2 regions of the Mycolicibacterium mageritense genome follow, and region 2 is predicted to be linked to the other one. Evidence: predicted binding sites of a transcription regulator. Region 2 holds the regulator's gene; the other holds the start of a gene.
What was found. Region 2 encodes LexA, which represses DNA repair genes until DNA is damaged. Its sites were predicted from a motif close to CGAACANNTGTTCG; they were not measured.

Region 1 (5,031 bases), 990 kb from region 2:
CGGTTGCCAGTACGTGCGCCTGCAGGTCCACGAGGTTGGCCGGGTTGAGCGGATTGGCCTCGTGATTGGGGAACGTGCCGTCCAACTCGAAGTACAGCGGCTCGACCGTGGCGCCCGGGAGCGGCCCGAGCACCGCGGGGGTGGTGTGGCCGGCCATGCCGTTTCCGGCGTCGACCGCGATCCGCAGGTCGCGCAGGCTGCTCAGGTCCACCAGGGACCGCAGGAACGCCCCGTAGTCGGCCAGCACATCCCGATCGGTCACGGTGCCTGCGGCGCCTTCGTACCCGGGAACGCCCGCGATCACCTCATCGGAGATGACGGACAGACCCGTGTCCTTGCCGACCGGTTTGGCGCCGGCCCGGCAGAGCTTGATGCCGTTGTAGGCGGCGGGGTTGTGGCTTGCGGTGAACATCGCGCCCGGGCAGTCCAACAGACCGGAGGCGAAGTAGAGCTCGTCGGTGGACGCCAACCCGATGCGGACGACGTCGAGCCCCTGAGCCGTGACCCCGTCGGCGAACGCCGACGCCAACGACGGCGAACTCGCCCGCATGTCGTACCCGACGACGACCTGCGTGGCACCTTCCGCGCGGACCAGCCGGGCGAACGCGCTGCCGACCTCGGCGACGAACTGCTCGTCGATTTCGGTGCCGACCAGACCGCGGACGTCATACGCCTTGATGACACCGTGAACAGCCGCCGCTGGCCGAGACATAGAACTCCTTGTGAACGGGATCGTTGGCGCCAGCCTAACCGTCGCACGCGTTCTTCACGGTCACTAGTCTGGCCGGGCTGTGCTGCCTAACCGTTGTCTAATCAACGTTCTAGTCGCTGGGGTCGGGCAGCACCCGCAGGTGACCGCGACGCCGTCCACTGGTTTCCGTCTGCCGGGCCGCGGGCGCCATCACAGCACCACCGCTCGCGCCGGTCACGGGATCGGAGAAGCCGGCCACGACACCGCCACGCGGCGCCGCCGTGGGATGCCCCTCGCGCACGGCGTCGGCAAGTGCCACCAGGTCGTCCTCGTCGGGATGCGACGGCAAGGGTCCGGCGTGCCGCACCAGCTCCCAGCCGCGGGGCGCGGTGATGCGGCTGGCGTGCCCGACGCACAGATCCCACGAGTGGGGCTCGGAGACGGTGGCCAGGGGCCCGACGACGGCCGTCGAGTCGGAGTAGACGAAGGTCAGCGTCGCCACGGCGTAATGCGGGCACCCGGGCCGGCAGCAGCGACGGGGAACATTCACGCACGAGAGATTATCGTGCGGAAACGTCGGGCGGTGGTGGACACGCGCAGCCACGGGCCCGCCGATCCCGAACCGTTACGATCATCGACGTGCCGCAGCGCAACCCTTGGCGATCCCGGCGTGGTCGCGACATCCGCGGACCGCTGCTGCCCCGGACCGTGCCGGGCTGGCGCAGTCGCGCGGAGCGTTTCGACATGGCGGTGCTGGAGGCCTACGAGCCGATCGAGCGGCGGTGGTCATCCCGGGTGTCCACGCTCGACGTGGCTGTCGACGAGATCCCTCGGATGTCACCCAAGGATCCGGACAGTGTGCAGTGGCCCGCCGAGGTGATCGCTGATGGCCCGATCGCGTTGGCCCGGTTGATACCCGCAGGGGTCGATGTCAGAGGAAATGCGACGCGGGCACGAATTGTGTTGTTTCGCAAGCCTATCGAGCGTCGTGCCAAAGGGGCCGACGAGCTTGCCGAGCTGTTGCACGAAATTCTGGTGGCTCAGGTGGCCACCTACCTGGGGGTGGAACCACCCGTCATCGACCCGACGATCGACGACGAGTGACGCCCGTCTAGCTAGATGATGCCGCGCTTGAGGCGCCGGCGTTCGCGTTCCGACAAACCTCCCCAAATTCCGAAGCGTTCATCGTGCGCCAACGCGTATTCCAGGCAAGCGTCTTTGACTTCGCAGCCCTGGCAGATGCGTTTGGCCTCGCGGGTAGACCCGCCCTTCTCCGGGAAGAAGGCCTCCGGATCGGTCTGCGCACACAGGGCGCGTTCCTGCCATTGGTCGTCTTCGGTTGCCGGAGCAACATCAATCTGATCGGGAACCAAACTCAGTTGAGGACGTCCGGCTGCCCCCATCGGTGTCGGCCCGGTGTTGATGTGCGGTGCGTTGTCTACCGAGCCGAGTAGCCGGCTGTCAAACCGGACCACACGATCGAAATCGCCGCTCTCATAAGACATATCCCCCGCCTCCTCACTCGGTCTCATAGATCCTCAGTGGAGCCCCACTATTGTGATATGCGGCCATTCCATTCGAACAGATGATCGAATCTCGGTCCGCGACACCAGGATCGGCCACCAACCAGGAAATGACACTGCTGTGATTACACACGTGTTAGCTGCCAGGGTCAAGCGGAATGGCCGGAATTCATACCATCTCGTGATATCAATTCGGCGCGTCGCGACCTCGGCGTGTCCTGGTCGTGACGACGTCGTTTCCGTGCACGGCACCCGAACGCCTAGTGTCGGACGTTGTGAAGATCACCGTTCTGGTCGGCGGAGTTGGCGGCGCACGGTTTTTGCTGGGCGTCCAGAACCTGTTGCGACTCGGCAGCTTCGGGGACGGCAGCAGCAAGCATGAACTCACCGCGATCGTCAATGTCGGCGACGACGCGTGGATGCACGGCGTACGGATCTGCCCCGACCTCGACACCTGTATGTACACCCTCGGCGGCGGCATCGATCCGGAACGCGGCTGGGGGCACCGCAATGAAACGTGGCACGCGAAGGAGGAACTCGCGGCCTACGGGGTGCAGCCGGACTGGTTCGGCCTCGGAGACCGCGACCTGGCCACCCACCTGGTCCGCAGCCAGATGCTGCGCGCGGGCTACCCGCTGTCCCAGGTGACCGAGGCGCTGTGCAAGCGGTGGAACCCCGGCGCGCGGCTGCTGCCTGCCAGCGACGACCGCAGCGAGACCCACGTCGTGATCACCGACCCGAACGACGGCGAGCGCCGCGCGATCCACTTCCAGGAGTGGTGGGTGCGCTACCGCGCGCAGGTGCCGTCGCACAGTTTTGCGTTCGTCGGGGCCGAGCAGGCAACCGCCGGGCCGGGCGTGACCGACGCCATCGCCGAGGCCGACGTGGTGTTGCTGGCGCCGTCAAATCCGGTCGTGAGCATCGGACCCATCCTGCAGATTCCCGGTATCCGGGGCGCGCTGCGCTCGACCAGCGCGCCGGTCATCGGATACTCCCCCATCATCGCCGGAAAACCGTTGCGCGGCATGGCCGATGAATGCCTGTCCATCATCGGGGTCGACTCCACGTCGGAGGCCGTCGGCAAGCACTTCGGCGCCCGCTCGGGCACCGGGCTGCTCGACGGCTGGCTGGTACACGAAGGCGATCACGCCGAGATCGACGGCGTGCAGGTGCGCGCCGTTCCGCTGCTGATGACCGACCCCGCGGCCACGGCCGAGATGGTGCGCGCCGGCCTCGAACTCGCGGGAGTGGCGCTGTGAACGAGCATGGTTCGGCCGGCGCCGTCGAGATCCTGCCGGTTCCCGGCCTGCCTGAGTTCCGGCCGGGAGACGATCTGGTGGGCGCGCTCGTCACGGCCGCGCCGTGGCTGCGCGATGGCGACGTGCTCGTCGTCACGAGCAAGGTGCTGTCCAAGTGCGAGGGCCGCATCGTCGACGCACCCGCCGATCCTGAGGAGCGGGATGCCCTGCGCCGCAAGCTGATCGACGGGGAGGCTGTACGGGTGCTGGCCCGCAAGGGCCGCACGTTGATCACCGAGAACGCGATCGGACTGGTGCAGGCGGCCGCGGGCGTCGACGGTTCCAATGTCGGATCCACCGAACTCGCGCTGCTGCCGGTCGATCCCGACGGCAGCGCCGCCGCGCTGCGCGACGGGTTGCGTGAGCAACTCGGCGTCACTGTGGGCGTGGTGATCACCGACACCATGGGTCGGGCATGGCGTAACGGCCAGACCGACTTCGCGATCGGCGCCGCCGGGCTGACCGTGCTGCACGGCTATGCGGGGGCCCGCGACCGGCACGGCAACGAGTTGGTCGTGACCGAGGTCGCGGTGGCCGACGAGATCGCCGCCGCAGCCGATCTGGTAAAGGGCAAGCTCACCGCGATCCCGGTGGCCGTGGTCCGCGGCATGGCCGTCACCGACGACGGATCGACCGCGAAGACGCTGCTGCGCTCCGGCGAGGACGACCTGTTCTGGCTGGGTACCGCCGAGGCGATCCAGTTGGGCCGCACGCAGGCTCAGCTGCTGCGCCGGTCCGTGCGCAGCTTCAGCACCGAACCGGTGCCTGCCGAGCTCATCGAGGCCGCGGTCGGCGAGGCGCTGACCGCGCCGGCCCCGCACCACACCCGTCCGGTGCGGTTCGTCTGGGTCCGCGACCCGTCGACCCGCACCCGACTATTGGACCGCATGAAGGACCGGTGGCGGGCCGACCTCAGCGGCGACGGCCGCGATCCCCAATCCGTCGAACGTCGTGTCGGCCGCGGGCAGATCCTGTACGACGCACCGGAACTGGTGATCCCGTTCCTGGTACCCGATGGCGCACACAGCTATCCGGATGCCGCACGCACCGAGGCCGAGCACACCATGTTCACAGTCGCGGTCGGCGCGGCCGTCCAGGCGCTGTTGGTCGCACTCGCCGTGCGCGACGTCGGCAGCTGCTGGATAGGCTCGACGATCTTCGCGGGCGAGCTGGTACGCACCGAACTGGACCTGCCGCCCGATTGGGAGCCCTTGGGCGCCATCGCGATCGGCTATCCGGCCGAGGCGCAGCCGCCGCGTGAGCCCGTGCCGACCGCTGACCTGTTGATTGTGCGATGAGTCTTCACACCTCGGCCGTCACGGTGCTCACCGACTGGCGGACAACCGATCCCGCCCAGGACAGCCTGCGCCACGCGCTGCTGTCGTTCCTGGCCGCCCGCCCCGACGCGTGCCAACGGTCGTGTGTGCCAGGCCATATCACGGCCTCGGCGCTGGTCCTCGACCACACGGGCACGCGCACCCTGCTGACACTGCATCCGCGATTCGGCCGATGGCTGCAA
Region 2 (5,031 bases):
TGGCGTGCCCACCGAGGACGAGGCGTACCGCGGCGACACGCTGTCGCAGAAGTTCACCGGCGGCGAGCTGACGTGGGATCGCAAGACCAACACCTTCACCACGACCCCGCCCGAGCTGGCCGACCAGCTCGCGGGCCTGGCCGTCCCGAACGACCCGGCGTCCGCGATCGCGGCCGCGCGACGCGCCGCAGGCGGTGACATGGGGCCGCTCGGGGCCAAGGACGGTGACATCTACCCGGTGGGCAACACCGACGGCGTTGCGCAGAACTTCGCTCGCGGCAAGATCTTCTACACGCCCGAAACCGGCGCCAACGCGATCACCGACCAGGTGCTGGAGAAGTACGAGAGTGTCGGCGGGCCCGAGGGGGACATGGGCTTCCCGACCAGCAGCGAGACCGAAGGCGGCCTGGGGCCCAACAGCCGGATCGCGACGTTCGCGGCCCCGGACAAGCCGGTGATCTTCTGGACACCGGACTTCGGCGCCGTGATCGTGCGCGGCGCGATGAACGCCGCGTGGGAGAAGCTCGGCGGCGCCAAGGGGGAGCTCGGTGCGCCGAAGGGCGACCAGACCGAGAACGGCAGCGTGGTCACCCAGCAGTTCAACGGCGGGTCGATCTCGTGGGACCGCTCGGACAACACGTTCACGACCGAGCCGCCGAAACTGGCCTCCGAGCTGTCCGGCCTGGAGATCCCCGGGCTGGAACAGGCGCCACAGCAGGGGAATCCGCCCGCGGCCAACACCGACAAGGACAAGCCGTTCTCGTGGCACTGGAGCTGGTGGTGGCTGCTCGCACTGATCCCGGTGTTGGTCGTCGCCGGCCTGATCGTGGGCGCTGCGGTGTGGCATCGCCGCCGCGGCCGCGGTGACGACGATTTCGACCACGATCGGTTCGACGACGACGAATACGACGACGACGGCGGCCATTACGGCGATGCGCGGTATCACGAAACGGACGGTTACGACGACGATCCGTATGCGCAGCCCCGATACGACGCGTCCCGTTACGGCGATGACGACCGGTCCGACGACCGGCCGAACCCCTACGAGCAGGCCGATCCGTTCCACGGTGACGAACCCACCACGGCCCACTTCACGGGCCAGTACCGCGAGCCGTCGGCGCAGTCGTCGCCGTCGCCGTTCGACGGCCCGACCGACATCGCCATGCCGGTGAGTCAGTGGGCCGCGCCCGGCGGCTTCAGTACGGCCGTCGACGAGGACGACGACGAGCAGCCCGAAGAAGCCGTCGAACTGTTCGGCGGCCACGAGGACGATCACGACGACGACTTCGACGAAGACGATTTCGAAGCCGACTACGAGAGCCTCGACCATGACGCGCACGACGAGGCGGTGCCGACCGGATCCGACGAGCGCGACGACCGTGACTACGACGACGGTCGGCACGACGACGCACTCGGCGCGGAGCCGGCGCACGACGACGAAGCGCAGTTCGAGAACTCCGACGACGTCGACACCGCGCCCACGCCGATCGTGACTCCTGCCGCGGTCGCGGCGGCCACGCCGTCTCGCGGCGACATCCACGCCGAGACGCCGAGCGGCAGGCATGCGGCGATCGAACTCGACGAGCCGGTCACCGCGACCGCGCTTCACATGCCACTCGACGATCCGCAGCGGGCCCCGCAGGGATATCCCATCAAGGCCGACACGAAGACCGGGATGTACTGGTCGCCGGACAGCCGCCAGTACGACGACGCGGTGGCCGAGATCTGGTTCGCCAGTGAGGAGTTCGCGCGGACGAACGGCTTCGTCCGCGCCGACTGAGCGCGCGGTCGGCGGTCAGATCTTGCGGATGACCGTGACCACTTTGCCCAGCACCGCGGCGTCATTGCCGGGGATGGGGTCGAACGCGGGGTTGTGCGGCATGAGCCACACCTGACCGCGGGTGCGCTTGAAGGTCTTGACGGTCGCCTCGCCGTCGATCATGGCCGCCACGATGTCACCGTTGTCGGCGACGTTCTGCTGGCGGACCACGACCCAGTCGCCATCGCAGATGGCCGCGTCGACCATCGACTCGCCGACGACCTTGAGCAGGAACAGCGAGCCTTCCCCGACGAGTTCGCGTGGGAGCGGGAAGACGTCCTCGACGGCTTCCTCGGCGAGGATCGGACCGCCTGCGGCGATCCGGCCCAGCACGGGCACGAACGTGGGCTCGGGCAGTGCGTCGGAGCCGGCCACGTCGGTGGTCACGGTCGCGGCGGCCGCCGGATCGTCGGCGGCCCTGACGTCGACCGCGCGCGGCCGGTTGGGGTCACGCCGTAGATAGCCCTTGCGCTCCAGGGTGCGCAGCTGATGGGCGACCGACGACGTCGACGTCAGGCCCACCGCATCGCCGATCTCCCGGATGCTTGGCGGATAGCCGCGACTGGTGACCGAGGCCCGGATCACCTCGAGGATGGTCCGTTGGCGCTCGGTGAGACCGGTGTCCTGGCGCTGCCGGCCAGTGGTGTCCGTGTCGCTGCTGTCGTCGCTCATGGCGCCGAATCTAGTCCCTGAAAGCTCGATGATCAAACATGTGTTCGAGGTGTGTCGCGGGCGGCGCTACTTGTCGGTGGCCCGTCCTACGCTGTGCAACAGTTCGATCACACGTTCTATTCATCGAACATGTGATCGACTATATTTCGAACACAGGAGCGAATACGCCGGACCGAAAGGCAGTCAGATGGCCATCCTCGACATCCCCGCCGACAGCCGCTTCCGCGCTGTCAAGACCACCCCGCACGCCGCGCACCAGCGCGCAGCGGCCCACATGCCTGCGCCGGTGCGTCGCCGCCGCCCGGTGCCCGGGCGCCCCGCGGGTGCCGCGTTGCGGTACCGCGGCACCGGCGTGCTGATGTCGCGCGCGTCGCATCGCCGCCGGCCGATCACGCCGGTCACCACGGTGCTGTTGGCGCTGGTCGCGGCCGCCATCACGGTGTGGCTGGGGCTGGTGGCGCAGCTGGGTGGAGTCGTCGGTACTCCCGCGCCCGCCCTTGGCGAACTGGCTGTGGTGCAGGTCCAGTCGGGGGAGACGCTGCAGCACGTAGCCCGACGCGTGGCACCCGACGCCCCCGTGGCCGACGTGGTTCAGCAGATCCGCGACCTCAACCAGCTCGATTCGTCGGCCATCGACGCCGGTCAGACCCTGATCGCCCCGGTCGGCTGAGACCGGTGCCGTGAGCGTCGAATCGTCCAGGTGCGCAATGCCACTCGCGAGTGGTCTGGCCGCCTATGCGTCATGGGGACCGGACGTGAGTCCGCCGATCCCGGCGCGGGTACGCTCAAGGGCGCTCGAACTAGTTGTCCTGCGGCGTGACGAAGGAGCGGTGATGCACTGTCCGTTCTGCCGTCATCCCGATTCGCGGGTGGTCGACTCCAGGGAGACCGACGAAGGGCAAGCGATCAGGCGGCGTCGATCGTGCCCGGAGTGTGGCCGCCGGTTCACCACGGTCGAAACCGCGGTGCTCGCAGTCGTCAAACGCAGCGGCGTGACCGAGCCGTTCAGCCGTGAGAAGGTTATCCGCGGCGTGCGCAGGGCCTGTCAGGGCAGGCAGGTCGACGATGATGCCCTCAACCTCCTGGCGCAGCAGGTCGAAGACGCGGTGCGGGGATTGGGTTCGCCCGAGATTCCCAGTCACGAGGTCGGCCTGGCGATTCTGGGGCCACTGCGCGAACTGGACGAAGTCGCTTACCTCCGATTCGCGTCGGTGTACCGGTCCTTTTCGTCGGCCGAAGATTTCGAACGCGAGATCGCGACGCTGCGGGCGCACCGCAGCTAACCCTCAATCGAGTTGCACGGTGCCGTCGTGGATGGCGCGGCCAGCGACGCGCACCCATCCCTCAGGGCTCCAACGGGTGTAGATTTCTGACCCTTTCCCTTGGATGATCGTCAGATCCCGGCTGAGGTAGTCGGTCATCCGGACGGCCGCCGCACCGGTCGCCTCGTCCTCGGGAATGCCGAGATGCGCGGCGAACGCACGGGACCGCAGCACTCCGCCCTCGGCGTCCACCCATGCCCAGAGATAGTGCTCGGTGTCGTCGTCGTAGTCGTCGGGATCGGCGGCCAGCACTTCGTCCACGGTGGCGAGGTCGTGGATCGCAAAGCCAGGTGCCCATTCCGATCGCGCGTTGACGGCGGCCAGCTCCCCGTCGTACTCGACCTGCACGATTCCGGCAGGCACCTGCAGGGTCTTTATCGGGCGTCCGGAGTCGCGCAGCCACCACGAGGCTCCGACGGTCGGATGTCCGGCGAACGGCAATTCGGCGGCCGGGGTGAAGATGCGGGCCCGCGCGGAGTTGCCGCCGGGTTCCGGCAGGTCGACGAAAATCGTTTCGCTGTAACCCAATTCGGTGGCGATTCGCTGTCGGTCGCCCGGATCGACCGTGCTGTTGTCGACCACGCCCAGCGGATTGCCGAAGCGCCCGTCGGAATCGGTGAACACGCGCAACACTGTCACGTCGATGGCCATAGCCCGATGCTACTGGTTCCGCCCCACGGTCAAAGGGCCACGACGGCGGTCAGGTCGCGCTGCGCTCGTCGGCGCCCATCGCGTCGAGCACCGCGACCTGGGTGTCCACCGGACCGGTGAGGGTCGATTCGCTGATGCCGGTGCGCAGGAGTTTGCGCAGCAACTCCTGGTCGTAGACCGCGGGTTGCGTGGAGTCGATGAACCGTTCGACCACCTCGACGAACCGGTCGGGATCGTCGTGGAACGGAAAATGCCCGGACCCCTCGAAGATCTCAAGTCGGGCACCGGGCATCGCTGCGTGTGCCATCCGGGCGTGGCTGACGGGGATCACCGAATCACAGTCGCCCCAAACCAGTTGCACCGGAACGGATTCTGTCAAGTAACAGCGGTCAAGCATGGTGACCACCTGGCCGCGCCAGTCCACCACGGCCCGAAGCGTGCGGGCGAAGGCCGACGACGCGGTGGGTTCGGGCAGATCGGCGAGGATGCGCAGCATGTCGGGGATGTCGCGCCCGGTGCCCGTGGAGCCGAAGAACATTCCGGCGGCCCGCCCGACGATCTGTAGTG

Region 1: the regulator LexA is predicted to act here: its motif matches at 2,270-2,283, upstream of cofD (2-phospho-L-lactate transferase).

What each region holds. Positions count from the first base shown of each region.
Region 1 is NZ_AP022567.1:4,863,706-4,868,736, reverse strand. Features, by position in the region: gene G6N67_RS23505 (phosphomannomutase/phosphoglucomutase) at 1-712, opposite strand, end outside; gene G6N67_RS23500 (DUF3499 domain-containing protein) at 822-1,241, opposite strand; gene G6N67_RS23495 (metallopeptidase family protein) at 1,373-1,795, shown strand; gene G6N67_RS23490 (WhiB family transcriptional regulator) at 1,807-2,196, opposite strand; gene cofD (2-phospho-L-lactate transferase) at 2,490-3,473, shown strand; gene G6N67_RS23480 (coenzyme F420-0:L-glutamate ligase) at 3,470-4,810, shown strand; gene G6N67_RS23475 (NUDIX hydrolase) at 4,807-5,031, shown strand, end outside.
Region 2 is NZ_AP022567.1:5,851,051-5,856,081, forward strand. Features, by position in the region: gene G6N67_RS28215 (LGFP repeat-containing protein) at 1-1,780, shown strand, start outside; gene lexA (transcriptional repressor LexA) at 1,796-2,491, opposite strand; gene G6N67_RS28225 (LysM peptidoglycan-binding domain-containing protein) at 2,679-3,161, shown strand; gene nrdR (transcriptional regulator NrdR) at 3,325-3,774, shown strand; gene G6N67_RS28235 (PhzF family protein) at 3,778-4,464, opposite strand; gene G6N67_RS28240 (alpha/beta fold hydrolase) at 4,514-5,031, opposite strand, start outside.